Regions from separate parts of the Sinorhizobium terangae genome, predicted to be linked through region 2. Evidence: predicted binding sites of a transcription regulator. Region 2 holds the regulator's gene; the other holds the start of a gene.
What was found. The regulator HrcA, encoded in region 2, represses chaperone genes, less so after heat shock. The targets are predictions, from matches to a motif close to GTTAGCACTCNCNNNNNGNGAGTGCTAAC.

Region 1 (15,310 bases), on a different replicon from region 2:
TTCGGCCTTCTTCGGCCGAGATCTCAGCCCCAGTCACTCTTGTTGAGGCGCTAGGTTCTGAATCCATGGTGCATCTGAATATCGACGCACCTTGGGTCGATGCCGGCGACCCGGACGCCGTCGCCGACATCGGCGACGAAAAAGCTGCTGTAGCCCGTTTTTCTCCGAAGAGCACGGTACGCGCAGGTGACATCGCGCGCGTCGCTGTCGATGCCGAAGAACTTCACTTCTTTGAACCGGACACCCGCACCAGCATCTGGTGATGGTATAGCCAGGAAAAAACAAGAATGACTAGCGCCTCTACTGCCACCAATCACATGCGACTCCTTCGGATCTCCAGCTACGAGCTTACTACAAACCAAAACAGAGAGCTGGTTGAACGCATTCCCCAGTCGGCTTGCAAGCAACAAGCCAATCAAGAACATCAGTCTACTACCGCTCTGGAGTAAGAAATGTCCGAGAAGACATTAACAATGGTTAGCGAGAACTGTTACGACGTAACGAAGTATCCCGTAGGTAATCCCCGTGAGGATATTGGAGCGGTCATCAATAGCATCATTGCAGACATCAAAAGCAGGCAACCTGTTTCCGATCTAAATGATGGCGGAAAACCTGGAGCAGTTATCTATATACCGCCAGGCGATTACCGTCTTGCCACTCAAGTCGTTATAGACGTGAGCTATCTGAAAATTGTGGGCTCTGGACACGGTTTTACGTCTTCGAGCATCCGTTTCAACACAGCCGCAAACGAGCTGGCACGGTGGCACGAGGTGTGGCCGGGCGGTAGTCGTATACTTGTGGACATCTCTCCAGAGGCCGCCGACGGTGAGACTGCTGGAGCCGCGTTTTATGTTAAGCGTACCGGAAATCCTCGTATAAGCTCTGTGGAGTTTGCTGACTTTTGCATTGATGGCCTACATTTCATTGACGATGGTTCGGGGCAAAATGATGCAGAAAATACATATAAGAACGGCAAAACGGGAATCTATGTAGGCAGCGCCAATGACTCATGCCGAATAACGGGGATGGGTCTTATCTATCTGGAGCATGGAGTTATTGTTCATGATGCAGATGCGCTGGCGATAGACAACAATTTCATTGCTGAGTGCGGAAACTGTATCGAATTGAAAGGTATGGGGCAGGCCTCAAGAATAGCAAATAATTTTGTCGGAGCCGGATATAGGGGACATTCCATTTATGCTGAAAAGTATGGGGGCATTCTAGTATCCTCAAACAACGTATTCCCTCGAGGTGCTAGCAGTGTCTATTTTTCCGGCGTGATGCGTTCCTCGGTCACCGGAAATAGATTCCATTCGTTTTATCCCGGAATGTTGGTTTTTGCTGCCAACTGTTGCGAAAATTTGGTTTCCTCAAATCACTTTTTGCGAGATCGCGAGCCATGGGCGCCCATGCAGAAGTACGATAACGGCTTGGATGATCTGTTCGGCCTTATGCAAATTGACGGCAGCAACAATTCGATAATTGCGAATCACATTTCAGAGACAATAGATACTCAATATATCAGGCCTCTCGCCGTAAAGCCGGTGATAATTAATGTGGTTTCGGGCAGCGGCAATTACATAGCCAATAATCACATCGTGGCGACAACCGAAATATCACAAATCAATGATGCACCAAACAGTGCCTGTTTTTCAACGCAAGTGGGCGCATTGCTTTCAACTAACAACTTGAAGGCGCTCGAAGTAACGACGGTACTTGTGCAGAGGGGGTCGGTACGGAATACAGTCCTGGATTCAGGAAATGACGAACAGGTTGAGATGGACAAAACAATGAACGCCTTTAGGAGTACTCCAGTTCCTGGGAAAAGGGGCAGAGTTTCAATATAGACCGAGCGCAGACTCTCGAAATTCAGTGACTATTCGGAAAAGTCATCAACGAGATCATCGAATGAAGAACAGGGTGCATTTGGATGCTGAGCACGGCGTGCGGTTCGAGATCTGGGCTCGGCAAAAGCCTGGAAAATCAGCTCCGGAAGAAGACGCCGATGCCTTCGTTCTGCGTGCCGGCAATGGGGTCCTTTACCGGATCGCACAGCTGCCGCCCTATTTTCAATTCTATTCCTATACCCATTATGCGGCCGGCCCGCTCACGCTAGAATGGGACGATGGCGCCATTGAAATTCCACTGCTATACAGCTTCAATCCGGATGACGTCGCTGAGAAGGGCGTGACTTTCCTAGAGTTGCGCGATGGCCGCGTCATCGCTCGACCGAGGACATCCTGGCCGGAGTGGTACGAGAGCGACGCAAATCGCCCGCAGCTCAGATTCTCGCCGTTTCAGGCCTGGATGAACGATCCGAACGGGTTGTGTTTCGTCGACGGCCGCTATCACCTGTTTTACCAGTTCCACCCCGTTGAATCTGAATGGGGACCCATGCACTGGGGCCATGCCGTCAGCGACGACCTCTACCGTTGGATCCATCTGCCGGTCTTCCTGCATCCGGAACAGAATCTTTGGTCGCTGGGCGCCACCGGCGGCGCCTTCTCGGGAAGTGCCTTCGTCGGCCCCGAGGGCAAGCTCAGCTTCTACTACACGGAGCGGCTGCCGGCCTATGACCTGTTCAAGGACTACAAGGAGGTGCAGAAGCGAGTGCTGCCATCGACCGATCTCCTGCGTCCGGATGCCAACAAACTGGTGCTTGTCAATGGTCCCGACGGTATCGCCCAAGACTTCCGTGACCCCAAGGTCTGGTATGATGCGGCCTGCGGCACATATCGGATGGTGCTCGGCGCGGCGATCGATGGTGATCCAGCCGTCCTGCTCTATGGGTCCGAGGACGGCGAGGACTGGAAATTCTTGTCCGTCCTCTATCGCGCTCCCGAGCATTTTCGCCGGCACGGCGCGCGCTGCGTGGAGTGCCCGGATTTCTTCGAGCTCGATGGTCATCATGTGCTGGTGATGGGCTTTGTAGGATACACTGAGCCGGAAACCGGCCGTCATAACCTGCTTTACGCGCAGGTCGGCACATTCGAGGGCGACCGCTTCATGCCCGCGACCCCGGCTTTGCAGGAACTGGATTTCGGCACCGATTTTTACGCAATGCAGAGCTTCCTGGCAAAAGACCGCCAGATCGCTTTTGCCTGGCTCTTCAATTGGGAATTCCGGAAGCCGGGAGGTTCGCCCTATAGCGGGGAGCTGTCGCTCCCGCGCGTGCTCGGCCTCGACGCCGAACGGAATTTGACAATGATGCCGGAGAAGGGCTGCCAGCGCCTGCGCGCCCGCACTCTTCGACAGACTGCACCTTGCCAATTCGCATGCGAACCGGGGTGCCCCGTCGAGTTGTCTTTGGCAGGCGATCTGGATGGAGTTCAGATCATCGCGCGCGGCAGCGACGGGGAGAGCTTTAGGTTGGCTCACAGCGCCCGCCGACTTGAGCTGGCCGTGGCGGAGGACAATGGTGACATCAAGTACCGCTCAGCGCCGCTGACGCTCGAACGGTTGACGTTGTTCTTCGACCGCGGCGTCGTCGAGGTCTTCGCCAATGGGGGCGCGGTCTGCGGCACGCGCCGTACCTATAAGGTCACAGACCTGACCTCGCTTGAAGTGAAGTCCGCCGACAGGTGCCGGATCGAAACGTATGAGGCATGGAGCTATGATTCGGCTTGGAGTAACTAGCATAGGCGGCGGCTGGTGAACCATGTCCTCCAACCGCACGTGTCGGCGCCGAAAATGGTGCATGCGAATTGCGGTATCGATGGTTCGATCCCTTCAAGGCGAGGAATGAACGATCACTCTGGCAGGCGCGCTCGCCGACGAACCGAACGGCTGCAATGGGCTCAATCGAGCCATGCCTGCGCGTTCTTTCGATGGCCGCTTGCCGAAACCCGCCAAAATCCCTATCGTGTGAAGTTGTCACGGTCGCTTAAGGTACCCCTCCCGATCGCATATGGTACTATTTCGCCCCCTCTCGCAAACGACCCCTTTGCAGCCACCGGCCTGCGATACAGTGTCGACTGCGTCGGTCTATTCGCGCCCACGATCGTGCCGGTGTCAGGCGCGAGGAGATTTGCCCGTCGCGCGCAGGCAACAAGCGCCATGCGAGCGGTCTCGGCATCAATCTCGCCCGCAAGTGCCGCTTTGCAGGCATTGAGCGCGATGGCGTGGGTTGGATTCCGCTTTGACGGCGGCCACTCATTCAGCCAGGTGTAGGCCTCGCTGACGCCGTGAATCTCGGCCGGAAATCCGAGTCCCACGAAGATTGATACCGGATGTCGAAAGCGATCATGCTCCATCGTTCTCCTCCATTCATGGGTAATCAACTTTGCGGGTGACGAAGCGCCTGGCAACCGTTATGCCCTGACCTCCTGACGCTGGAAGACGACATAGGTCAGGGTGAACAGCAGGATCATCGCAGCGACCAGTCCCGCGAACTGCGGCCATACGACCAGGAGGCTTTGCAGGGTCGGTAGCGGTGCGCCGGCGATCGCGCCTTGGACCTGATCGAAGAACAAGGGGCCCACCGATCGCGCCGCGGGGTTCAACAGCATCCCGGTGATTTCGCCGTAAAGCGTCTGAGGCGAGAACCTGCTGACGGCCTGCTGTGTTTCGAACTGCGTGACCACAGTCATCGGATCGAGCGGATCAATAGGGGCCAGCACGCTTGCAAGCAGCGGCGCGATCATGTCCCAGAACACCGCGAGCACCAGCCAGACCGACAAGGCGGCCAACGCCGAGGTCGCCGGCGAGCGGATCAAGGTCGAGAATGCGATCGCCAGCGCCAGCCAGACACCGGCGTAGGCGAGCGTCGCGGCCAGATAGGCGACACCCCGCACGATGTCGGCGGCCGACGGAGGCAGACCGAGGAACAGGATGCCGAGGCCCGTCATGAGCAGCCAGAGCGTCAGCAGCGCGATCGCAATGACAAGCAAGCCACCGAGGAATTTTCCGAACAGCACCGCATCGCGGTAGATCGGCTGCGCCAGGAGCCGGCTCATCGTTCGCCGGGCGTATTCGCCGTTGACCGCGTCGAAACCCAACGCAATCGCCATCAACGGCAACAGAAAGCCAAGCAGGGCGGCGAAGGATGGAAGCGGTTCGCGCGCCTCCGTCAACAGCTTCAGGAACAGGAAAGGATCCTCGGCAGTGGTTTCGGTGATGCGCCCGATCGCGCCATAGACGGCGCCGATTGCGGTGAGCAGCACGAGCAGCATGATCAGATGCATCCGCGCGCTGGTCATATGATCGGCCGCTTCCTTGAACGCGATCGTTGCCGTGCCTTTGAAGGGTGAGCCTTCACGCGTCATGGACAACCTCCCGGAAAAACCGATTATAGGCTTGGTCGAGCCGAGCGCGGCGCAGGTCCAAATTCTTCAGGGAACCGCCAGCATCCACGACGAGGCGGGCGAGCTCCGGGCGGACATCGCGTTCGGCTTCGACCAGCCAATGACCCCGGCGGCCAGCCACGATCGACTTCACGCCCTCGGCCGACGTGCCTAGTTCGGAAAGGTCGACGCCATCGGCCTCGACATCGATGATGAATGCGCCTCCACCGATCTTATCGGCGAGCTCTTGGATGGTGCCGAGAAAACCGATCCGGCCGTTGCTAAACAACGCGATGCGATCGCAGACCGTTTGCACCACGTTGAGCATGTGCGACGATAGCAGGATCGTCATGCCGTCGCGGCTCAGCGCCCGGATCAGGTCGAGCAATTCCTGGGTGGACTGTGGATCGAGGCCGGAGGTCGGTTCGTCCAGGATGGCGACGGAGCACTTGCGCATCAGAAGTTCGGCAAGGCCGAGTCGCTGACGCATGCCACGGGAGTAGGTGCCGACATGGCGGTCTGCCACCTGCGCCAACCGCACCTTGTCGAGCGCCGCGGCAATGCTTTCCCGGGCAAGATCGGCAGACATGCCGGCAAGGCGAGCGGTATAGGCGAGGTTTTCTCGTCCTGACATGCTGTCGTAGAATCCGACGGCGTCAGGCAGATAGCCGACCTCTCGCTTTACCTCGAGCGGCTGGCGCAGCGGGTCCTTACCGAGAATATGCACGCTCCCCTCGGTCGGCTCGGTCAAACCCAGCAGCATCAGGATCGTGGTCGTCTTGCCGGCGCCGTTCGGTCCGAGCAAGCCGACGACTTCTCCGGCACGAACCGACAAATCGATTCCGGCAACAGCCACGGTGGAGCCGTAGCGCTTCATCAGTCCTTTTGCCTCTATGACCATCGTGCTCATCGCCGTCCATACCTCATCACCGCCAGGCCGAGGACGAGCACCGCGGTTGCGATGACGCCAAGTCCAGCCATGCCCCAGATCGTCGATGTGTTTACAGTGACGCGGAACTGAGCCGACTCCGACACGGGCCCGCCGCTCGCACGCACCGAGACCATGTAGTCGCCCGCTATTGCCTTTTCAGAAGGGGTAATCCTGACGTTCACCTGCCTCGTAGCATCGGGCGCGATCAGATCGACGCGGTCGGGCTCGAATTCGACTTTCCAGCCTGATGGGGGACTAGCCGACAGTTCGATGTCGGTCGCAGGCGCACTGCCATTGTTGGCGAGTGTGAACGGGAAGCTCGCTTCCTTGCCAGCCTCTGCCTGTCCGGAGAGGCGTTCCCGCGGCCCAGTCAATGTAACGTCGGGCTGGCCGGTTACTTCAATACTGAGCTCGGTCGTAGCGCTCGCTCCACCGCCCGCCACTTCGACCACGACCGGGTAGCGGCCAGCCGGTGCTGACCTCGGCGGTGTTACTTCCAATGTCACGTTCTCGCTCGCCCCGGCCTCGATCGGCAAGCCGGTAATCTCTTCCGAGCCATAGCCGCGCTTGAAGCGTGACTGAAATCCATCGGGCACATTGGCGGCGAGACTGAAGAGGTTCTCTTCCGCGCCGTCATTGGTGGCTTCGATCTTGAAACTGAATGTGGAGCTGGCCGTACCTCGCAGCGCCGGCAGCTCGGATTTCAGCTCCAAGCCACCCTCCGCCGCCTCCGATAGTTTCACCACAAGGGGAAGATCGGCGGTCTGGTTTGCGTATCGCGCTTTCACGTTAATCGGAACGCGCTCGCCGCTAGCGCCCTCCGGCGGCGTCAGTTCGAGGTTAACTTCCTGTGTCGCATCTGGCGCCACCATGACAGCCGAGACCTCGCGGTTGCCGCCCTTCAGCGACCATTTCCAACCATCGGGAATGCCTGTAACTTCAAGTGAGGCCCGCTGCGGCGGCAGATTGGCATTGCGCAGCGTCAGCGGAATTGTTTCGGTTTCTCCCGGGCGGATCGCCAGTTCCGGATGCGGTGTCGTGAGCCAGAAGCCGGTAAGCTTGGCGACTTCCTGTCGCTGGTCCTGAGCAACAGCCGGTGTGCATGCAAATGTCGCTCCAAGGGCCAATGCTGCTGCAGTGATCCATCGAGCAATTGTCCTCATTTCATTCTCCCTTCGACGTTCGATATCCATGCGCGCGGCGACCTAACCGATCACCAGAAACAGTTTTGAGCCGCCGCGAAACAGATCGAGCGCAATCGTGCCGCCGGCGTCCTTTAACGCCGCGGCGAGCTCCGCGACGGTCGCGATCCGCTGGCGATTGACGGCAACGATCACGTCGCCCGCGCGCAAACCCGATCGCTCTGCCGCGCTTCCATCCTCAATGCTGGAGACAACCACGTTACCCGCCGCATCCTGGAACTGCGCGCCCTGCAGGGAAGCGGGTATCGCCTCGGCCCCAGCTTTTGCCTCGGCCGGCTCAATGCGCATTGTCACCGTTTTGCGAGCCCGATCATGGAGATATTCGATCTCGACCTGCGATCCGATCTGAGCCAGGCCGATACGATTGCGGAGATCTGCCGAGCCGGTGATTTTGCGATTGTTGACGGCGGTGATGACATCGCCGGCTTGAAGCCCGGCATGCGCCGCCGGTGAATTCTGCTCAACGCTTCCGACGACGGCGCCGGAGCTCTCCTCTATGTGGAGCGCTTCGGCCAGGTCCGGCGTCAGATCCTGAACGGAGATGCCGATCCGGCCGCGCCGCACTTCGCCATGCTTGATCAGTTGCTCCATCACTGCCGACGCCATCGCGATCGGAACCGCAAAGCCAATGCCGACATTGCCGCCGGCTGGCGCTATGATCGCGGTGTTGATGCCGACCAGCAGGCCGTCCGCAGTGACCAGCGCGCCTCCCGAGTTGCCGGGATTGATCGAGGCATCCGTCTGGATGAAGTCCTCATAGTCCTCGACATTGATCCCGCCACGGCCAAGGGCGCTGACGATGCCGGAGGTGACGGTCTGACCAAGCCCAAACGGATTGCCGATCGCGACGACCGGGTCGCCGACCCGAAGGGCATTGGAATCGCCAAACGGAAGCGCCCTCAGCTTGTCCGCGTCGATCTTCAGCAACGCTATATCGGTTGCCTCATCGCTGCCGACCAGCTCGGCGGTGAAGCGGCGGCGGTCCTTCAGGGTTACCGCAATTTCCCCGGCGTCCGCGACAACGTGGTGATTGGTGAGGATATAACCTTTATCCGCGTCGACGATGACGCCAGAACCGGCGCTTAGCCGCTGCTGCTGCTGCTCCGGCAGGTTGAAATAGCGGCGGAAGAAGGGATCGTTGTAGAGAGGATTGGTTTCGGCGGGAGCGCGTGACCTCACCGCAATATTGACAACCGCCGGCGTAACCTCCTCCAGGACATCGGCGAGCGACCGTTGTTGAGTGCTTGCCGAAATGGCGGGCTGCGGCTGCGCCGCCGGGAACGGCGCAGGGTCCAGCACGAGGACGAGTGCGGCGAATACGCCAACATATTTCGACGAACGCGTGATCATTTTTGCCCCGATTCTTCAGATCCTCCTTCGGAGCGGATAGGCGGGCCTCGGGTCCAGCCTCATCGGAGCCTCGTCCAGGGCTCCTGCCAACCTGCTCCAACCATATTCGAACGCCCTGCCCATCGAGGGCCGAGGCATCAGTTCACAGCTCCACCAGGGGTCCGCGCCCCTCGGGCGCGGACCCATCGCTTTCGTCAGAAGTCCATGCCTCCAGGCGGCATCGGCGGAACCGGCGCCTCCTTCTTCGGCTTCTCGGCGACCATTGCCTCGGTGGTAATCAGGAGGCCGGCGACCGAGGCAGCGTCCTGCAAGGCGGTGCGAACGACCTTCACCGGATCGATCACGCCCTGATCGTAAAGATCACCGAATTCGTTGGTCTGGGCGTTCCAGCCGTAACCAAATTCGGTTTTTTCGCGAAGCTTGCCGACAATGATCGAGCCTTCAGCACCTGCATTTTCGGCAATCTGGCGTACCGGCGCCTCAATTGCACGTCGGACGATCTCAATGCCGTGTTTCTGATCAGCGTTCTCGGTCTGAACGCCATCCAGCGCCTTGACGGCTCTCAGCAAAGCCACACCACCGCCAGGCAAAACTCCCTCCTCGACCGCCGCCCGTGTGGCATGCATTGCATCATCGACGCGGTCCTTGCGTTCCTTCACCTCAACCTCGGTCGAGCCGCCGACGCGGATGACGGCAACGCCGCCGGCAAGCTTGGCCAGCCGCTCCTGCAGCTTCTCGCGGTCGTAGTCCGAAGTGGTTTCCTCGATCTGCGCCTTGATCTGGGCGACGCGGCTCTGGATCTCCGCCTTCGAGCCTGCGCCGTCCACGATCGTCGTGGTTTCCTTCTCGACGACAATTTTCTTGGCGCGGCCAAGCATTTCGAGCGTCACATTCTCGAGCTTGATGCCAAGATCTTCGGAGATAGCGGTTCCGCCTGTGAGGATCGCTATGTCCTCCAACATGGCCTTGCGGCGATCGCCAAAACCAGGAGCTTTCACTGCAGCCACCTTCAGGCCGCCGCGCAACTTGTTGACGACGAGCGTCGCGAGCGCTTCTCCTTCAACATCCTCGGCGATGATGAGGAGAGGTTTTCCGGATTGAACAGCGGCTTCGAGAACCGGGAGCAGCGCCTGCAAATTGGACAGCTTCTTCTCGTGGATGAGCACATAGGGCTCCTCCAGCTCAACGCGCATCTTTTCGGGATTGGTCACGAAATAAGGCGAGAGGTAACCGCGGTCGAACTGCATGCCTTCCACGACCTCGAGCTCCGTGACCGCGGTCTTGGCTTCCTCGACGGTGATCACCCCTTCATTGCCGACCTTTTCCATCGCTTCTGCGAGGAATCGGCCGATCTCGGTGTCGCCGTTGGCAGAGATCGTGCCTACCTGAGCAATCTCGTCGTTTTTGGTAACTTTCCGCGCGTTTGTCTTCAATTCCTCAACGATGGCGTCAACGGCCTTGTCGATACCGCGCTTTAGGTCCATCGGGTTCATGCCCGAGGCCACGGCCTTCGCACCTTCCTTGACGACTGCCTGGGCGAGCACCGTTGCCGTGGTCGTGCCGTCACCGGCGATATCACTGGTTTTCGACGCCACTTCGCGCACCATCTGGGCGCCCATGTTCTCAAACTTGTCCTCAAGTTCGATCTCCTTGGCAACCGTGACGCCGTCTTTGGTGATCCGCGGAGCGCCGAACGATTTGTCGAGCACCACGTTGCGACCCTTTGGGCCCAACGTCACCTTTACCGCATTGGCGAGAATGTCGACGCCGCGCAGCATCTTCTCGCGGGCTTCGGTGTGGAATCTCACTTCCTTGGCAGCCATTTTTCTACTCCTTCAATCGGGCCGGCTCTCAGGCGACCTTCTTCGCCGAGGTTTCGCTCTCGATCACGCCCATCACGTCGGATTCCTTCATGATCAGAAGTTCCTCACCGTTGAGTTTGATCTCTGTGCCGGACCATTTGCCGAACAGGATGCGGTCGCCCGCCTTGACGTCGAGTTCGACAAGCTTGCCGCTATCATCTCGCGCGCCCGGGCCAACGGCGATGACCTCACCTTCCTGCGGCTTTTCCTTCGCCGTGTCGGGGATGATTATGCCGCCGGCCGTCTTTTCCTCGGCTTCAATGCGGCGGACCAAGATGCGGTCATGCAAAGGACGGAACGTCATGTCGCTCTCCTCGTGGACAAACAGATGTTACAGAAGCTCCTCCGCGCCGCATCCGACTCGAATCCGACGCGGGACGCACGATGTTTTGGCATCGCGCCAATCGATCTGGTTTCTGTTTTTTTAGTTTCAAGAGGGGCGATGAAATTTTTTAGCACTCGACCACATTGAGTGCTAATGCCGTGATTTCACAGCGCCATTTCACGTGCGCCGAGGCTTGAATGGGCTCGACACCCTCTTGACGCGACGGTCTGGAGTCCCCAACTCATTTTTGTCGACGCCCAAATGGGGTCGGCGTAGTCAGGGAGCGCCGGGCTTCTTGGCGCTCCCTCGTATCTATGTTGCTCTACGGAGGATGTAGCTATGAGAACAAGCTTCGACTTCACCCCCTTCTACCGGTCAAGCGTCGGCTTTGACCGCATGTTCGACCTGCTCGAAAACGCCAGTCTCAACGTCGACACCTGGCCGCCCTATAACATCGTCAAACTCGGCGAAGATGCATACCGCATCGTCATCGCGGTGGCAGGTTTTAACGAGGACGATCTGACGATCACCCACGAGGCGAACATGCTCGTGGTCAACGCCGCGAAGTCGGAGAATGAGGAGGTACAGTACCTCCATCAGGGCCTTGCTGTAAGGCCGTTTGAGCGCCGATTTGAACTCGCCGATCACGTCATCGTCGAGGGCGCGAAGCTCGAAAACGGGCTACTGGTCATCAATCTCAAGAAGGAAATCCCTGAGGAGATGAAGCCGCGTCGGATCGCCATCCAAGCCGAGACGACGAAGCCCGCTTCGAAGCAGATCGAGGGCGACAAGGCAGCCTAGACGGCGCCCACCGCTCGAACCTCGCCTGTCGCCGAACAGGCGAGGGGAGGGCGACTGCGCCAAACCAAAAGGAGAGAATGAACCGAAGAAAGGATGAAGCCATGAATGTACGTGACCTGATCCCGTGGAACCGTGGCAGCAGCCGGGCCCCGAGCGTCTATCGCGGCGATGACATGGATCCGTTCCTGTCGTTGCACCGCAATGTAAACCGTCTGTTCGACGACGTCTTCCGCGGCTTCGGTCAGCCATCGGCGTTCGGTGGCATGCCCCCCTTCAACGGATCGTGGCCGACCGTGGAGGTCGAGGAGAACGACAACGAGATCCGCGTGATAGCGGAGGTTCCGGGCATCGATCCAGACGATGTCGAGGTGTTGCTGGACGATGGTGTGCTTACGCTTCGCGGTGAGAAGAAATCGGAAACCGAGGATAAGGATCGCCGATTCACAGAGCGCTACTACGGCCGCTTCGAACGGCGGCTGGCTCTTGGTGGCCAGGTCGATGAGGACAAGGTCGCCGCAACGTTCAAAAACGGCCTGCTCGCAGTGACGCTGCCGAAGACCGAGAAGGCGCAAGCCAACGTCAAGCAGATCAGCATCGATAGAGCCAAATAGCACCGCCGCCCGCCGGCCGGGCACCGACATGCCCGGCCGGCCATTCTGGTACGACCACCGACATCATGACGGAACGCCGTTTTCGACAGGGAAAATCTGGTAGCGCTGCCCAGAAGTTCGCTGAGCAGGTCAGCGACAGCCAGCACCCCGCGGCTGACAAGGACCAGCCACGGCCGAGCATCGATGCGGTAGCACGCATCTTTCGTCCATCGCGTTCCGTGATGACGTCGGCGCGCGTTTCTAGACGACCTTGGCTGCTGGTGTTCGAACGGAGAGTCCCGCCCACAATCGATTATCTTATGGGCTATACCGGCGGGAGTGACACGCTCACTCAGGTCGAACTGCGCTTCCCGTCTTGTGATGCCGCGATCGCCTATGCGGAACGGCAGAAACTGAACTACATCGTCGTGGGCAGGAGCCGCTAGTGTTTAGGGGAGCAGTGAATGGCTTTGGCCGGAGCGCTGTACCGTTCAGTTCATGGGACGAACGTCGGGTCCCATCAATCCGGAACCGTCCGCCGCTGCAGCGGCGGACGGTTGTCTTGGATCATACATGGGCGTGGGGGTTCTGCCGATCGGCGAACTGGCAAAAGAAATGACTGCGGACGAGACCCGAGACCGCTTTCCTGTGAATGTCCGCAAAAGGGACCAGCACCGGAAATCCCGAGCGATATCGACGAGTGGTCGCAACGGGTCGGTCTTACGCGTTCACCACAGTGCAGAAGTGTGATCAGCGTCGAAAGTTCGAAAGGGGCTGACTTCGGCTCAGCGTTCGATCCCGGCGATCTGCCAAGGGTAGGGAACGCCGGCACCGTTGCAATGAGAGGGTGAGACCGTCTCGACTTCGCACGCCGCAACCTTGAAAATTCATGTCCCGCCCAAAAACGCGTTTTCACACATGGGGTAATCGCGGGAGCGAGTCGCCCCTGATGGCCAGAAGTGGTCACGCTATTGAAGAGCAGGTGGTTGTTCCCCGATAGGATGGAAGTACGGGCTCACGACTGGACGCCGGGCCCAAGCATCGAACGGAGAACAACCATGAGCGAATATATCGGTCTCGACGTGTCGTTGAAAGAGACGGCGATTTCTGTGCGGCGTGACGGCAAGAGGATCTGGCGTGGCAAATGCCCGTCTGATCCGCGCCTGCTTGCAGAAGTGCTCCGCAAACGAGCGCCGACGGCAAAGCGGGTGGTGTTCGAGACCGGTCCTTTGTCGGTGTGGTTCTATCATGCCTTGCACGCGGAAGGGCTTCCGGCGATCTGCATCGATGCTCGGCACGCCAAGGCCGCGCTCGACATGGCGCCGAACAAAACGGACGCCAACGATGCCGATGGCTTGGCCCATCTGGCCGAGGTCGGCTTTTACCGCGAGGTGCGGGTAAAGGGCTATGACAGCATGCTGATCCGCACGCTGGTGGCCGCACGGACCAAGCTGGTCAGGATCACGACCGAGCTCTCCAACCAGATCCGCGGGCTCATGAAGACGTTCGGGCTGGTCGTTCCTCCGAGCAAAGGCGGCACGTTCGAAGACAATGTCCAGCGCCTGCTTGCCTGTCAGGAAGAGCTTGCCCGGATCATCCTGCCGGTTCTTGAAGCCTGGCGCAGCATGCGTGCCCGCGCCGCCGAGCTTGGGCGGCAGCTCATCGCCAGCGCACGGCAGAGCGAGGCCTGTCAGCTGCTGATGTCGATCCCCGGGGTTGGTGCGGTCACCGCAACTTCGTTCACGACCGCCATCGAGGATCCGGCCAACTTTAAAAAGTCGCGATCGGTCGGCGCTTGGCTGGGACTGACCACGCGTCGCTACCAGTCCGGCGAGGTCGATTATGACGGCCATATCTCCCGGCGCGGCGACGCTCATTTGAGGGGACTGCTCTATGAAGCCGCGACCGTGATCCTGACGCGCAGCTATGCCGACAGCGACCTGCGCGCCTGGGGACTGAAGCTGAGAGAGAAGATTGGCTTCAAGCGCGCAGCGGTTGCCGTCGCACGCAAGCTGGCGGTCATCATGCACTCGATGCTGAAATCCGGCGAACTGTTCAACCGGGTGACCAGCATGGCCTGACACAGCAAGCTCATATGCGTCTGCCCTAAGGCGCATCGAGGCGTCCCTGCCGGGACGTGGAACGGACCATTCCGCCGAGGCTGTTGCACCTTCGAGCCGCCGTGCCCGTAGCGTGCGCTTCACACTCTGGAAGGTTCACCCGCGAAGCCCCATCATGCGGCGATTAATATCGACCGCGAAGACGACACTGCTCCCGGCAAACGCCAGCTTCGATGTTCAAAAAAAAGGGCTTGCATTTTACCGCGCGATTAGACGACGTCCTCGGTGGGGAACAGCCATTCGGTGTGTTTCCGCCGGACAAGTTGCCCCCAAGCGCGCGAATGGGCAATGGTCGCGAGCATGGAGCGTCTTTAAAGGTCTCACACGAGTCGCTCGCTGATCTGCCTTTGATCGTGAACGAAGACACAGCGCAAACCGGTCGGACCTCAGCCTAGAAACCAGGTCGATTACTTATTCGTCGCCAATGCTGCGGTTGCCCCAAGGCCGATGAACGAGGTACCGGAGAACCAGCGCAGAAATTGCTGAAAGCGCCGGCTGCGGCGAAGGAAATCGCCGACGGTACCAGCTACTAGCGCGAATACCGCATCGCTCATGATGCCTAGCCCCATGAAGGTGAGGCCGAGGATGAGGATCTGCCAATGCAGCGCGCCCCGTGTGGGATCGACGAATTGCGGCAGGAACGCCAGGAAGAAGATTGCCGTTTTCGGATTAAAGAGGTTGACCACAAAGCCATCGCGGAAGGCTCGGCGCAGCGGCTCTGCGGCGACCACCGGTAGTTCGGGGTCGAGTTCCTTGGCCATGAAGGTGCGGATGCCCATCCACACCAGGTAGGCAGCGCCGAGATACTTCACGATGGCGAAGGCCAGCGCCGACGAGACAATGAGGG
Region 2 (15,310 bases):
TCTCGTCGTCGACGACGCGGATTTCTGGTGGAAGCGCGCCGTCGCCGCGGGGGCAGAGGTGACGATGCCTTTGGCGGTCGCCTTCTGGGGCGACTATTATGGCCAGTTCCGCGATCCCTTCGGCGTCCTTTGGGCAATTGTCGCGCCAGTCAAAAAGGATTGACGCAGCGGCCTGCCGATTCTGGCCAACGAGCAGGCAACTTGCGGGACAAGCATCATTCTTGGCCCGCACGAAACGAACTTGCAAAGTGCGCGCTGGAACAGAGCGCAATTTTCGCGGTTCATGCACTACCCTCGCGGGCAACTCTCCGATCCTGCCGAGCGAGGCAATATGATCCTTTACTACCAAACCCATTCGCCCTTTGCGCGCAAGGCACTCGTTTTCGCCCACGAAGCCGGGCTTGCGGGCCGGATCGAGGTCATTCACCACGAAACGAGCCCGACACGACGCAATGAGCGGGTTTATGCCGAAAACCCACTCGGAAAGGTTCCCGTGCTGCTTCGCGCAGGCGGACCAGCGATCTTCGATTCCGATGTGATATGTGCCTATCTCGACACTCTTCATGACGGCAGGAGGCTCATTCCAGAAAGTGGCGAGGCCCGTTGGAACGCCTTGGTTCTGCAGTCGGTCGCGCAAGGGCTGGCGCAAACCGCGATCAATCTCCGTTGGGAGACTGCCCGACGGCCGGAACAGCTGCGCTACGCGACACTTCGCGACGGTTTCGTCGAAAAAATAGAAGCTACCTATGACTGGCTGGAAACCGCGCTGGACCCGACGGTGCCGCTTCATGTCGGTCATGTCGCGCTGGCGACGACCCTCTCCTGGATGGAGTTCCGCGACTTGCCGTCGTTTCGCGCTCGGCCGAAGCTAAGTCGATGGATCGACGAATTCGAGAAAAGGCCTTCGATGCTGGCGACGCCGCTCTTCGGCGAGACACATGATTGACCGCCGTCGCATCCCGGTTTCGTGTCAGCAGGCGAGGTCGGCGACCACCGCGTCGAGGATCAGCATCCCGGCCGGCGTGCAGCGCAGCCGCGAATTGCCGAGCCGTTCGATGAAGCCGTGTTCGATCAGGAACTGTTCACGATCCGGATCGGGATCGCGGCCGGAAAGGCTCTGCCAGCGAGCGAGATCCACACCTTCCCTGAGCCGAAGGCCCATCAACAGGAGTTCGTCGGCTTGGGCTTCAAGGTCCAGCAGTTCGCGCTCGATCATGCCATGGCCCTGCTCTTCGACGAGGCGGAGCCATTCTTCGGGCTTTCGTTCCGTCGCTGTCGCCACCTTGGCGCCGCCGATCGTCAGCCGTCCATGGGCGCCGGGGCCGATACCCGCATAGTCGCCATAACGCCAATAGGTGAGATTGTGCCGGCTTTCCGCACCCGGCCGTGCGTGATTGGACACTTCATAGGCCGGCATGCCGATTGCCGCGGTAATCTCCTGCGTCGCCTCATAGAGTACGGCCGACTGCTCGCCGTCCGGAACGACGAGCTTGCCGGCCTTGTGCAGCCCGTAGAAGGGCGTCCCTTCCTCGATCGTCAATTGATAGAGCGAGAGATGGTCGACCGCATAGGAGACCGCCTCCTTCAGTTCGCGCTCCCACTCCTCGACGGTCTGGTTCGGACGGGCATAGATCAGGTCGAAAGACATGCGCGGAAAAATTTCCCGCGCCAACCGGACCGCCTTCAGCGCGTCCTCGACATTGTGCAGGCGCCCCAGGAACTTCAGATCGCGGTCATTGAGCGCTTGTACGCCGAGCGAGACGCGGTTGACGCCGGCGGCACGATAGCCGTGGAAGCGCGTTGCCTCGACGCTCGATGGATTGGCCTCCATGGTGATCTCGATGCCATCCGGCACGTGCCAATGGCTGGCAATCCCGTTCAGGATTGCATCGACGGTCGCCGGATCCATCAGCGACGGCGTGCCACCGCCCATGAAGATGCTGGTGACCGTCCGTAGACCGGAGAGTTCGCGGGCTTCCGCCATTTCCCGCAGGAAGGCCGTGACGAAGCGCGGCTGGTCTACCGGCTGATGGCGCACATGGCTGTTGAAGTCGCAATAGGGGCACTTTGCCGCGCAAAACGGCCAGTGCACATAGACCCCGAAGCCGGGGTCCATGCCGTCACCGATCGCCGAGAGCGGGGTCACATGCATTGCATTCGTCTTTCAGGCGCCGAGGCAGGTTTCGGCGAACAGCTTGAAGGCGCGGGCGCGGTGCGAAAGGGCGCTCTCGTCGCCAGGCTTCCAGCCATGCTTCTCTTCCGCGGTCATCTCGCCAAAGGTGGTGTCGTAGCCCGTCGGTTGAAAGACCGGGTCATAGCCGAATCCGCTCGTTCCGCGCGGCGGCCAGACGACCTGGCCCTCGACCTCGCCGCGGAAGAGCTCGACATGGCCGTCCGGCCAGGCAAGGCAAAGCACGGAGACGAAGCGCGCGGTCCGGCTCTCGGGCGTCACCGCGCCTTTCTCCTTGAGCGCCTTTTCGACCTTTTCCATCGCCATGCCGAAGTCGCGGGTGCCGTCTTCGCGCTCGGCCCAATTGGCGGTATAGACGCCCGGCGCGCCATCGAGGGCATCGATCGCGAGACCGGAATCGTCCGAGAGCGCCGGCAGGCCGGAGGCCCTTGCCGAGGCAAGCGCCTTGATCGTGGCGTTTTCCTCAAACGTCGTGCCGGTCTCCTCCGGCTCGATGAAGTTGAGATCGGCGGCCGATTTCGCCTCGAAGCCGAGCGGACCGATCAGGTCGCGGATTTCGCGGATCTTGCCGGCATTGTGGCTCGCGACGACGAGCGTCTTGTCATCCAGTTTGCGCATTCTTTTTCTGTTCCATCAAGGCGGCTGCAGCCGCATTCAATCAATCGCCCAGAGGCCCGGCTCCGCGCATTCCAGGCTGTTGCCGGCCGGGTCGCGGAAGTAGAAGGAGCGGGCGCCGTTGGGCCAGCGGATGTCCGCTTCGATTGGAATACCGGCGGCTTCGAGTTTTTCCTTCCATGCGTCGAGCGCCTGCGCGGCGACCCGGAAGCACATGTGCCCCTTGCCCGTCGTCCCGTGGGGCGGCACGGGGAGCGCCGCCCCGGCCGGTGGCGGCTTGATTGTTTCGGCGGGATTGAAGATCAGGAGTATGCCTGCGCCGCAGCGGAAGAACACGTGCCGATTGCCGGCACGGGTGATCCGCTGCAAGCCGAGCAGCGTACCGTAAAAGGCCTCGGCGCGATCGAGATCTTCCGCATAGAGCGCAGTTTCGAGAATGCCTTCCAGCGCCGGGGTCAAATCTCGTCCTTTCGATCAGCCAGCGATTGCCTGCTTCTGCAGCGCAATGAGTTCGGCGATGCCGTTCTTGGCGAGCGACATCAGGCTTGCGAATTCCTCTTCGCTGAAGGGTTTGCCCTCGGCCGTTCCCTGGATCTCGACGAGGCCGCCGCTGCCGGTCATGACGAAATTGGCATCCGTCTCGGCGGCGGAATCTTCGAGATAGTCGAGGTCGATCACCGCCTGGTTGGCGAAGATACCGCAGGAAATGGCAGCGACGTGGTCCTTGAGCACGCGTTCGACCTTGACCATGTTGCGCGCCTCCATCCACTTCAGACAGTCATGGAGCGCGATCCAGGCGCCGGTAATCGAGGCTGTGCGCGTGCCGCCGTCTGCCTGGATGACGTCGCAATCGATCGAGATCTGACGTTCGCCGAGTGCCGGCAGATCGACGACGGCGCGGAGCGACCGTCCGATCAGCCGCTGGATCTCCTGCGTGCGGCCGCTCTGCTTTCCGCTCGCCGCCTCACGTTTCATCCGCTCGCCGGTCGCACGCGGCAGCATGCCGTATTCGGCCGTGACCCACCCCTTGCCGCCATTGCGCAGCCAGGCGGGGACCTTTTCCTCGAGGCTCGCCGTGCACAGCACATGCGTGTCGCCGAAACGCACGAGGCAGGAACCTTCCGCATGCTTGGAAAAATTGCGCTCGAAGGAAACCTTGCGCATTTGGTCGGTTTTTCTGCCGGATGGCCGCATCGTCAACTCCTGTTTTCTCTGCTGAGCCTTCTAGAGCATGGCGGACGCAAAGGGAACCGGCAGATATCGGCTGGGGGGATTGATTTTTCCCTTTTGCCATAACCGGCGCGGCCCACTATATTTCAGCTTGATAGGAATGACTGCTGCACGGAGTGATATGGTACTGCGCAATTCCGGAGCGAGAGAGATCGCGGCGGCGCTGGATGAGCGTTCCGGTGAAATCTTTCGCCGCATTGTGGAGACCTACCTGGAGAGCGGTGAGCCGCTCGGGTCGCGCAATCTGTCGCGGCTGCTGCCAATGTCGCTTTCACCGGCTTCCGTGCGCAATGTGATGAGCGACCTCGAGCATCTTGGCCTCATCTACTCGCCCCATGTCAGCGCCGGCCGCCTCCCGACCCAGACGGGTCTGCGCTTCTTCGTCGACGCTTTCATGCAGGTCGGAAACCTTTCGGCGGAGGAGCGCGCTTCGATCGAACGGCAGGTTCGCCGGGGCGATCGGGACCAGCCGGTGGAAAGTCTGCTCGCCGAGGCGAGCCAGATGCTTTCGGGCATGTCGCGCGGTGCGGGTCTCGTGATCACGACCAAGAGCGATCCGGTGCTGAAGCACGTCGAGTTCATCCGGCTGGCGCCGACCAAGGCGTTGGCGGTCCTCGTGGGCGAACACGATCAGGTCGAAAACCGCATCATCGAGCTGCCGGCGGGCGTCACGAGCGCGCAACTGACCGAGGCCGCCAATTTCCTGAATGCCCATCTTGGCGGGCAAACCATCGCCGAGGTGCGTGCGCAATTGCAAAAGCTGAAAGCCACCGTCCGCGGCGAGCTCGATATCCTGTCGCAGGACCTCGTCGAACGGGGCTTGGCGATCTGGTCCGGCAGCGAAGGCGACGAAAAGCCGACGCGCCTTATCGTCCGTGGCCGCGCCAACCTGCTCGAGGGACTGGAAGGGGCCGAGGACATCGACCGCCTTCGCATGCTTTTCGACGACCTCGAAAAGAAGGACAGCCTGATCGAGCTTCTCGACCTCGCCGAGAGCGGCCCCGGCGTGCGCATCTTCATCGGATCGGAAAACAAGCTATTTTCGCTCTCCGGCTCGTCGCTGATCGTCGCGCCTTATCGTGACAGCGACGACCACATTGTCGGCGCGGTCGGCGTCATTGGCCCGACCCGGCTCAATTATTCGCGGATCGTCCCTATGGTCGATTACACGGCGCAGTTGATGTCGCGCCTGTCGCGTTGAAGCGGCAATTCCGGCTTAGCGGCATTCCACCCTTGATTTTTCGACCCCAAACCTCGATATCGGCTTCAAATCCAGACAAGACCAAGGTCGAGCAAAGCGGCTTGCGCTTGCTTGGCGATGTCGAAGACAGAAAAGAGACATTCCGGAGAACGTCATGACCGACGACACGAACAAACACGGACCTGAGGCGACTGCGGCAGAAGAACCTGTGAACACCGCCACGCCGGAGGCGGAGGTGCAGGAAGTCGAGCCTGCTGCGGCCACGCCGGATCCGCTGGAGCTCGCCAAGGCGGAGAATGCGGAGCTGCGCGACAAATACCTGCGCCTGGCCGCCGAGATGGACAATCTGCGCCGTCGCACCGAGCGTGACGTCAAGGATGCCAAGTCCTACTCGGTTGCCGGCTTCGCGCGCGACATGCTGGCCGTGTCCGACAACCTGCGTCGCGCCCTCGAGGCGATCCCGCCCGAAGCGAAGGAAGCGGGTGAAGCGGGGCTCAATGCCCTGATCGAAGGCGTGGAAATGACCGAGCGCTCGATGCTCGCAGCGCTGGAGCGTCATGGTGTGAAGAAGCTCGATCCTACCGGTCAGAAGTTCGATCCGAACTTCCATCAGGCGATGTTCGAAGTGCCGAACGCCGAGGTTCCAAACAACACGGTCGTCCAGGTCATCCAGGCGGGCTATGTCATCGGCGAGCGCGTGCTGCGCCCGGCGATGGTCGGCGTTTCCAAGGGCGGCCCCAAGGCCGCCGCGACCGAAAACGGCACGCCGTCGGCCTGAGCCTGCCGGTAAGTTGAGGAAATTTGAAACGCCGCGCCTCCTTTGGAGGTGCGCGTTTGTCGTTTCACCGATCCGCTCAGGCAAACAGCTGCCGGAGATGATCGTTGAGGAAGCGGCCTTCGGGATCGACCCGGGCGCGGAGCGCGCGGAAATCGCCGGCGCGCGGATAGAGCGCCGTCACGTCCTCGGCTCCAAGGAAGTGCAGCTTGCCCCAATGCGGCCGCGAGCCGTATTGGCGCAGGATCGTGTCGACGTCCTTCAGGTATTCCCAGTAGTCGGTGCCGGGCTCGCCCGAGACCGACAGCGTGATGGAATCCTGCTCATAGAACGGGCTGATCCAACCGGAATCGCCGGCCGTGAAACGGTACTCGATCGGATAGATGCAGGTCGGATGCTTTTCGAGCATCAGCTTGCGCACCGCCCGGACGGCATCCTTGCCGTGCGCGACGGGGACCGCATATTCGAGTTCGTGGAAGTTGGGTACGTATTCGATCGGGTAGATTTCGGAGGAATAGGCGATCTTTTCGAATGCCTGCTCCATCGGCGGCCGGTCGGTGATGTCGATCACCTTCATCTCGCAGACGTCGGACGTCTCGCCGGTGGTCGAAACCGCAGCCGTGTCCGGCAGGCAGTAGCAATGCCGGCTTTCGGGCACCGGGCACCAGAAGAAGCCGAAATGGCGGTGCTTGGCGGCAAGCTCGTCGTGCTGTTCCATGCACTCGTCGAAGTCGCAGCGCCAGAGCTTCTCATGCAGATTGTAGGCGTCCATCGTCTGAAGGGTAATTTCAGAGATCACTCCGAGCATGCCTACGGAAACACGTGCGGCTTCCAGGAGGTCCGGCGTCGTCTCGTCGACGACGAGAATGCTGCCGTCGGGCTGGACGAGGCGCATGCCGACGATCTGCGAGGCCATGTTTCCGAGCTTGGCGCCGGTGCCGTGCGTGCCTGTCGTCAGCGCACCGGCAAGGGCCTGGCTGTCGATATCGCCCTGGTTGATGAGTGAAAGCCCGCTCGATTTCAGGACCTTGCCGAGCTGATTGATCGTCGTCCCCGCCTTGACGGAGACCCGCTTGCGCGCCTGGTCGATGTTGACCACGCCCTGCATGCCGGAAAGCGTAAGCAGCAGCCCGCTTGTTGCGACGACCGGGGTGAACGAGTGGCCCGATCCGGCGCAGCGGACATTGAGTCCGAGCGCGGTTGCCTCCCGGACCATTTCGGCAAGCGCCGCTTCGCTCTCCGGTGCGCCCTTGTGGCGCACGATGCATGATTGGTTTCCGACCCAGTTGCGCCAGTGGCCGCCCGAATCCAGCATTCCTGTCTCCCCTCTTTCAGACTGCCGTGAAGCAATTGTCAACGAACAGATGCGTACCGTTGACGAAGCTCGCCTCGTCGCTTGCCAGGAACAGGGCGGCGTTCGCGACCTCCATCGGGTCGCACATCCGCCCCTGCTGGGCGGCGATCGCCGCCTCGGACACGTCGACGCCGTATTTGCTGAGGCCTACGATCTCACGCTTGCCGTGGTCGGTGGCGATGAAGCCGGGGCAGACGGCGTTGCAGCGGATACCCCGGTCGCGGAATTCGACGGCGATTGCACGGGCGAACATGTGGCAGGCGCCCTTGGTGGTGTCATAAAGCACCTCCATCGGCGTTGCGGCGACGGCGGAGATCGACGAGGTGCAGATGATGCTGCCGCCACCCGCCTTGAGCATGCCCGGGAGAACCGCTTTGGTCATCAGGAACATGCTCTTCACGTTCACGGCCATCAGCCGGTCCCACTCCGCTTCTTCCGTTTCGAGGAAAGGGCCGACCGCAAGTATGCCGGCATGGTTGAAGAGCACGGTGATCGGACCGAACGCGCTCTCGACGGCATTGACCGCGGCAGTGACCTCGGCGGACACGGAAACGTCGGCAGCGGCGAAGACGGCTTCGCCGCCCTCGGCCCGGATCGCTGCCGCCACCTCTTCGCCCTTGCTCTTCGGCAGGTCGACGATGCCGACCTTGGCGCCCTCGCGAGCAAAGAGCTGCGACGCCGCCAGCCCGCATCCGCCGGCGCCCCCGCTGATCAGCGCAATTTTTCCCAAAAGCCTGCCTGCCATCACGCTTCCCCTTTCCGCCCGCTTGAGCTTGGCGCTGTAGGCAGGCCGTCATCGCATGTTTCGGCAATTATTGTTGACGAAGCGGGGGCTGTCGATATCCCATGGGGGATACGGAGACGGGGGGACGCTCAAGCGATGCTGGCACGGGAATCGGCAGACATCTCCACGATGATCAGGTTTATCGGCACGCCGGATTTCGGCGTCGCGCTCGATGCCATGCTGCGCGCGATCGCGCCCTTCGACCTGTCGGTCGTCTTTGCCTTTCCCTATGATGCACGCCCGATCCTGCTCCACGACGGCTACACGCATGGCGTCTCGCCGCAAGCATTGAAGGCCTATCTTGGTGGCGCCTATCTGCTCGATCCGTTCTACGTTGCCTGCAACAATGGCCAGCCGGCAGGTCTGTGGCGGATGCGGGAGCTTGCGCCCGACCGGTTCTTCCAGTCGAACTTTTCGTCGTCGAGCGAGGTGCATCCCTGCGTGTCGATGGAGTCCGGATCATTGATCGAGGAGGTGGGCTTCGTCGTTCCGCTCGGCGAGGCGACGCAGGCGACCTATTCCCTGATGCGCTGCCGCGATGGTGCGCCCTTCAGTGACCAGGAACTGGAGCGGCTGAGGCTCTACGAGCCGATCGTGCGTGAGGCGATCCGGTCGAACTGGCGTCAAAGCGGCATGGCGGTAGCGGGCGCGGCGGGAAACGCGTCCGATGCCATGGAGCGAGCCTTCGACAGTCTGTGTGCGGACCGGCTTACCAGGCAACAGCGCACGATCGTCCGGCTGATCCTGCGCGGCCACAGCAATCTATCAATTGGAAAGACGATGAATATCGCCGAAGGCGCGGTTCGGATCCACCGCAAGAACATCTATCGTCGCCTCGGCATTTCCGGCCAGGGCGCATTGTTTCGGATTTTCATCGATCATTTGAACCGCCGTCAGCTTTATTGACGGCGGCCGTTCATGCGGCGTGCGAAGTCGTGTCGTCGTTGAGCAGCGTGTAGATCGCGCTGGCGGAGTCGCTCGCCCTGATCTTCGCGACCATGTCGTGATCGCGAAGCACGCGAGCAATGCGCGAGAGCGCCTTCAGATGATCGGCACCGGCGCCTTCGGGCGCGAGCAGCAGGAATACGAGATCGACCGGCTGGTCGTCCAACGCCTCAAAGTCGACGGGCGTGTCGAGCCGCGCGAAGATGCCGACAATCGAGGGAAGGTTGTTGAGCTTTCCGTGCGGGATGGCGATGCCGTTGCCGACCCCGGTGGAGCCGAGCCGTTCCCGCTGCAGAATGACGTCGAAGATTTCACGCTCCGGAAGTCCGGTGAGTTTGGATGCTTTTGCCGCCAATTCCTGAAGGAGTTGTTTTTTCGAGTTGGCCCTCATGGCCGGGATAATTGCATTTTGATGCAGCAAACCTGCCAATGCCATTCTTTTGTCCTCGTTCGCCGGTTAGAGCCCGACAACATCATCACAAATGTGTCTTGCTGGCTCTAACCATCTTTATATTGGCGGTTACCATGCACAGAAAAGTCGGGCTTTTTCCGGCTGTCCGCGTATATGAGCGGCGGGGAATGCGGGCTTCCCCGACATTCCCCTGTCCCACTCATGCCTTGATATTGGCGGCGTCAATCCAGCCAATATTTCCGTCGTTACGCCGATACACGATGTTCAGATCTTCCTTGCCGGGGCTGCGGAACATCAGCACCGGTTCGTCCGTCATATCGAGTGCCATGACGGCGCTCGCGACGGACATTGTCCTCAACTGTTTCGTGCTTTCGGCAACGATGGTTGGTGCATAATCCTCCGGGACTTCTTCGTCCTCGTAGGGCACCGAGTCCATCACCGTGTAGGCCACTTCGGCGGCATTCTGCCCGTTGCCGTTGTGGTGATCCTTGAGCTTACGCTTATAGCGCCGGAGCCGCTTCTCGATCCGGTCCGAGGCCGCATCAAAGGCCGCCTGCGGCTCATTCGCCTGGCCATTCGCCTGCAATACCACGCCCGTGTCGAGATGAAGTTTGCAGTCGGCGCTGAAACGCGATCCAGACTTTTCCACAGTGACCTGGCTTGAATATCCTCCATCGAAATATTTGGTAACCGCTTGGTCGATCTGCTCCCCGATTCGGGCGCGGAACGAATCGCCGATTTCCATATGTTTGCCGGATACACGCACACTCATGGAGTTTCCTCTCTCGTTCGTGATTTGCGCGTCCAGTCTATTCCAAGCGCCTTCGTCATCCAAGCTTTTCACGCAAGGGCGGCGCGTCTGCACCGCGGTTCGGCCGCTCGGCAACCGCCGAAGTGGAGTAGGTCCTCGGCGATTGCGGCGCGCTCTTATCGCTTGTGTCGCAAGGAGTCAATTGCGGGTCGCAAAAAATCCGCATTCGCGGTCAAATGCACGGCGCTCGAGATCACGATGATTTTAGGTCGGATCGACCTAAAATCGTGAATGTGATCGATTCTAATAAGTTGAGACGCGGGATGCGGGCGGAAAACCGCACACACATTTCCTCATCCCGCTCTACCAGCGCCGTGCGTCCTTTAGGACGCACAAAGGACGCTGTAACTCTTTGATCCCACGCATCGTGCTTTCCGAAAATCGGGTCCGATTTTCGGGCCGATGCGCCTAGAAGCCAGCCGCCTTGGCAAGCGCGCGCTTTTCACGTCGACGCTGGACCGAGGAGGGGATATTCATCGCCTCGCGATATTTGGCCACAGTGCGCCGGGCTATGTCGACGCCGGCCCGCTTGAGCAGATCGACGATGTCGTCGTCGGAAAGCACCGCTTCTGCGCTCTCCTGCTGGATCATGGTACGGATGCGGTGACGAACGGATTCCGCCGAGTGGGCGTCCCCGTTCTCGGCCGAGCCGATCGAGACGGTGAAGAAGTATTTCAGTTCGAAAAGCCCGCGCGGTGTCAGCATGTACTTGTTCGAGGTGACGCGGCTTACCGTCGATTCATGCATCTTGATCGCGTCGGCCACCATCCTGAGATTGAGCGGGCGAAGGTGGTCGACGCCGTTGACGAGAAAGGCGTCCTGCTGGCGTACGATCTCGCTCGCCACCTTCATGATCGTGCGGGCTCGCTGGTCGAGGCTGCGCGTCAGCCAGTTGGCATTTTGCAGGCAATCACTGAGAAAGGCCTGATCGGCACTGTTCTTCTGGGTCCCGCGCGAGATCGCGGCAAAATAGTCGTGGTTGACGAGAACCCGGGGCAGGGCGTCGGGATTGAGCTCCACCAGCCAACCTCCATCGGGTCCGGAACGCACGATGATGTCCGGCACGATCGCCTCGGTGACGCTCGTCTCGAAGCTGGTGCCGGGCTTCGGATCGAGCTTGCGGATCTCGGCAAGCATATCGACGAGATCTTCTTCGTCGACACCGCAGATCTTCTTGAGGCTTGCGAAGTCGCGGCGCGCCAGGAGCTCGAGATTGTCGATCAACGCCTCCATTGCCGGATCGAGACGATCGCGTGCCCGCAACTGAATGGCAAGGCATTCGCTGAGCGTGCGTGCGAAGACGCCCGGCGGGTCGAATTGCTGCAGGCTGAGAAGAACGCGCATCACATCGTCGCTGGTCGTGCCGAGGCTCGCCGCCGTTTCGGCGAGGTCGGCGTTAAGGTAACCCGCCGCGTCGAGCTGGTCGATGAGGTGCTGCGCGATAAGCCGGTCGCCGGGGGCGGCCAGTGCGAGGGGCAGTTGTTCCAGGAGGACGTCCCTCAAGGTTTTTCGGCTGGCGACGAAATCGTCGAGGTCGTATTCCTCGCTGCCCTCACCTTCGCCGCTACCTGGCATCGACTTCCATTGGCCGAGCAGTTCCGGTGCATCGGCGCGTTGCGGTGGCGTGTCGTCCGGGAAGACATTGGCGAAATCGGCGTCGAGCTGTTCGCTGAGCCTCTCGCCCGGGCTCGATGTCGCACTGTCGTAAAGGTCGCCCTGGCCGGCAACCTCATCCGGCTCCGTCTCGCCGGAAACGGGTGAGGGATCCTCGCCCGCGGAGCGATCCTGGGCCGTGATCATCTCGTCGCCCGCCTGAAATTCGAGCAGCGGGTTTTTTTCGACTTCCTGCGCGATGAACTGATTGAGCTCCAGGTGGGTCATCTGAAGCAGTTGGATCGACTGCATCAGTTGCGGCGTCATGACCAGCGACTGAGACTGGCGTAGATATAGGCTGGCAGACAAAGCCATGCTGACGCGTAACCCCCGTCACGATCTCCGATGGCCGTGTCGCCAGGTTCTCTCGACAGGCCTTTTTATTAGTTGGCCCAAAAATTGCTTATTAAGGTGTTTTGGTCAAGCACGGCTGCGGGCGGAAGTGGCGGATTCGCCCGCAATGTCGTCTATAGGCTGAAATTATCGCCGAGATAGAGGCGGCGGACATCGGGATTGGTGACGATGTCGTTGGCGCGGCCGTGCGTGAGAACTTCACCGGCATGGATGATATAGGCCCGGTCGATAAGACCGAGGGTCTCGCGGACATTGTGGTCGGTGATAAGCACACCAATGCCGCGCGAGGTCAGATGTCGCACGAGCGCCTGGATGTCGGCGACCGAGATCGGGTCGACGCCTGCGAAGGGTTCGTCGAGCAGCATGAAGGTCGGATCGGTGGCAAGCGCCCGGGCGATTTCCAGGCGCCGACGTTCGCCGCCGGAAAGCGCGATGGCGGGCGATTTGCGCAGGTGCGTGATCGAAAATTCACCAAGCAGGTCATCGAGCTTGGCTTCGCGCCGGTCGAGGTTCTGGTCGTGGATCTCCAGCACCGCGCGGATGTTTTCCTCGACCGTCAGCCCACGGAAAATCGACGCCTCCTGTGGCAGATAGCCGACGCCGAGGCGGGCTCGGCGGTACATCGGCATCGTCGTGACCTCGTTGCCGTTGATCTCGATCGAACCCTCGTCGACCGGCACCAGGCCGGTGATCATATAAAAGCAGGTCGTCTTGCCGGCGCCGTTCGGACCGAGCAGGCCGACAGCCTCGCCGCGGCGCACGACGAGCGAGACCCCGTTCACGACGCAGCGCGAACGATAGGATTTCGTCAAGCCGCGGGCGATCAGGGTGCCGTCGTAGCGCGCCTTGTCGACCGCATGAACGGCGCTGGCGCCCGCCGACGGCTTTTTGACCCGTTTGCGTTTGTGAAAAAAAGGAATCTGCACGAGCGGTCTACGTCAGTTCTGCTTGCGGGACTGCGGGTCAAGTTGGATCTGCACGCGGCCGCCGCAGGCCTCGAGCTGTGCTTCGCCCGTATCCATCTGTACGTTCAACTGGCAGCCGACGAAGACGTTCTTGCCTTCCGACAGGACGACCTTGTCGCCCTTGAGCACGATCGTCTGCTCGGTCATGTTGACAAGGCCGCTGTCGCCCGTCGCCTGCTGCGCTCCGGAACTGAGGAACACCTTGTTGCTGACCTCGATCCGATCGATGTCGGCATTGCCGCTCGTCACCGTAGCGCCACTTTCCGTCTTGTAAAAGACGGTCATGTTGCCCGCCTGCAACGTGGTCGTGCCCTGGACGACCTTCACGTTGCCGGTGAAGATCGCCTTGCTCTCGGGATCCTTGATCTCGAGCTTGTCGCTCTCGATCTGGATCGGCTTGTCGTTCGAAAGCTGAAGGCCCTTCATCCGGCTGGAGGTGGCCTGCGCGGAGGCGCTGGTAACAATCATCAACGCACCGAGTCCGGCGACGGCGAGACTGGCTGAAAGTCTAAAAAAAACGGCAGGTTTGACCGACATAGGTGCACCAGGTCCTATTTTGCGTTCTTGCGGATGGTGCTCGGGTCGACGTTGACCTTGACCATGCCCTCAAATGTTACAATACGTCCCTTATCTGTCATTCGCAGCGTCTGCGCAATAATCGATCCGCCGTTCATGCTGATCGCGATCGGGCGCTTCGTTTCCATCTCGCCGGCATTGATGTCCAGATAGGCGGACTGAAAATCGGCGTTGACGCCATTATTCATGGAAATCGTGAACGGTGCGTTCATATCGAGCGTGTTGGCGCCGCGATCGTAGATGCCGCTTGCCGCGTCCACCGTGGCGATCAGCGTGTCGTTCACCGGCATTTCGGCGTGAATGGTTTCGAGCGTGATGAGGTCCGGGTTGACTATGTCCTGAAGCGCACGCTGCGCTTTCATGGAATAGCTGATGTCCTGCTTGTTGCGGCCGGAGATGGCAGGATTCTGCATGACGATCTTGCCGTTCTCGATCGTCGCCGTCTCGAGTTGCAGCTCTTCCGGCAGGAAGGCGCGCACGAAGGAGACGGCCACGAAGATCATCGCGATGACGCTGGCGGCAAGCGGCAATATGACCTTGAGGCGTCTCACGCGCGCAGAGTGCCGCGCCGCCGAAGCGTAGGCATCGGAAGAACTCGTGCCCGAATCTGGAAAGATTCCGGGAAATCGTGCTTCGTTCAGCATGGAGAGGCCTGTCGGTTCCCTTGAGTCTCGGCGGCCCCGGAGGATCCGCATATACATACAATGGCGTAAGTCACCGCGAATATGGTTATTTTCCTGTCGTCCGACAATGGAGCGACAAAAACTTTGAAAGGCTGCGAAAAAGACGGTTGCGGCTTTTAACGGCCATCAACCACCGCTATCTAATGTGCCGCGGCTCGCGCAAATAGCATGTTCCGTTGGAAACTGACAGGACCTCGAGCCAAGAAAAACGGGAGAGACCCATGGACGAACTTGCCATAGCCGATCGTCGCAGCCTGCGCCGCAAATTGAGCTTCTGGCGTTGGGCGGCTGCCGCAATCCTGGTGGGCGTGGGCCTCGTGCTGTATGCCTTCTCTGGCTGGAGCGAGGTGACCGGGCGCGCGCGCCAGCACGTTGCGCGCGTTGCCGTCTCGGGCTTGATCCAGGACGACCAGGAGCTGGTCGAGCGGCTGGAGCGGATCGCCGACAACGATTCGGTCAAGGCGCTCATCGTGAAGATCTCGTCGCCGGGCGGCACCACCTATGGCGGCGAGGTCATCTACAAGGCGATCCGCAAGGTCGCCGCGAAGAAGCCGGTCGTTTCGGACGTCCGCACGCTTGCCGCCTCGGCCGGCTACATGATCGCGCTTGCGGGCGACCACATCGTCGCCGGCGAGACCTCGATCACAGGCTCGATCGGCGTCATCTTCCAGTATCCGCAGGTCAAGGCCCTGATGGACAAGCTCGGTGTCTCGCTCGAGTCGATAAAATCGCGGCCGCTCAAGGCCGAACCATCTCCTTTC

Region 1: groES (co-chaperone GroES) is a predicted target of HrcA. The motif match lies at 11,079-11,107, and genes of this name have one in related genera.

Annotation. Positions count from the first base shown of each region.
Region 1 is NZ_CP121660.1:724,959-740,268, forward strand. Features, by position in the region: gene QA637_RS22125 (ABC transporter ATP-binding protein) at 1-263, shown strand, start outside; gene QA637_RS22130 (NosD domain-containing protein) at 474-1,847, shown strand; gene QA637_RS22135 (GH32 C-terminal domain-containing protein) at 1,909-3,636, shown strand; partial or broken gene QA637_RS22140 (DUF982 domain-containing protein) at 3,984-4,253, opposite strand; gene QA637_RS22145 (ABC transporter permease) at 4,311-5,264, opposite strand; gene QA637_RS22150 (ABC transporter ATP-binding protein) at 5,254-6,192, opposite strand; gene QA637_RS22155 (NEW3 domain-containing protein) at 6,189-7,376, opposite strand; gene QA637_RS22160 (DegQ family serine endoprotease) at 7,419-8,765, opposite strand; gene groL (chaperonin GroEL) at 8,960-10,588, opposite strand; gene groES (co-chaperone GroES) at 10,617-10,931, opposite strand; gene QA637_RS22175 (Hsp20 family protein) at 11,292-11,753, shown strand; gene QA637_RS22180 (Hsp20/alpha crystallin family protein) at 11,855-12,364, shown strand; gene QA637_RS22185 (NADH dehydrogenase ubiquinone Fe-S protein 4) at 12,430-12,789, shown strand; gene QA637_RS22190 (IS110 family RNA-guided transposase) at 13,402-14,424, shown strand; gene QA637_RS22195 (LysE family translocator) at 14,871-15,310, opposite strand, start outside.
Region 2 is NZ_CP121659.1:4,616-19,925, forward strand. Features, by position in the region: gene QA637_RS00025 (nuclear transport factor 2 family protein) at 1-163, shown strand, start outside; gene QA637_RS00030 (glutathione S-transferase) at 332-946, shown strand; gene hemW (radical SAM family heme chaperone HemW) at 971-2,152, opposite strand; gene rdgB (RdgB/HAM1 family non-canonical purine NTP pyrophosphatase) at 2,165-2,809, opposite strand; gene QA637_RS00045 (VOC family protein) at 2,846-3,265, opposite strand; gene rph (ribonuclease PH) at 3,281-4,000, opposite strand; gene hrcA (heat-inducible transcriptional repressor HrcA) at 4,158-5,237, shown strand; gene grpE (nucleotide exchange factor GrpE) at 5,392-6,015, shown strand; gene QA637_RS00065 (D-arabinono-1,4-lactone oxidase) at 6,092-7,327, opposite strand; gene QA637_RS00070 (SDR family NAD(P)-dependent oxidoreductase) at 7,344-8,111, opposite strand; gene QA637_RS00075 (response regulator transcription factor) at 8,247-9,056, shown strand; gene ptsN (PTS IIA-like nitrogen regulatory protein PtsN) at 9,067-9,531, opposite strand; gene hpf (ribosome hibernation-promoting factor, HPF/YfiA family) at 9,707-10,279, opposite strand; gene rpoN (RNA polymerase factor sigma-54) at 10,727-12,286, opposite strand; gene lptB (LPS export ABC transporter ATP-binding protein) at 12,439-13,251, opposite strand; gene QA637_RS00100 (LptA/OstA family protein) at 13,264-13,827, opposite strand; gene lptC (LPS export ABC transporter periplasmic protein LptC) at 13,842-14,510, opposite strand; gene sppA (signal peptide peptidase SppA) at 14,771-15,310, shown strand, end outside.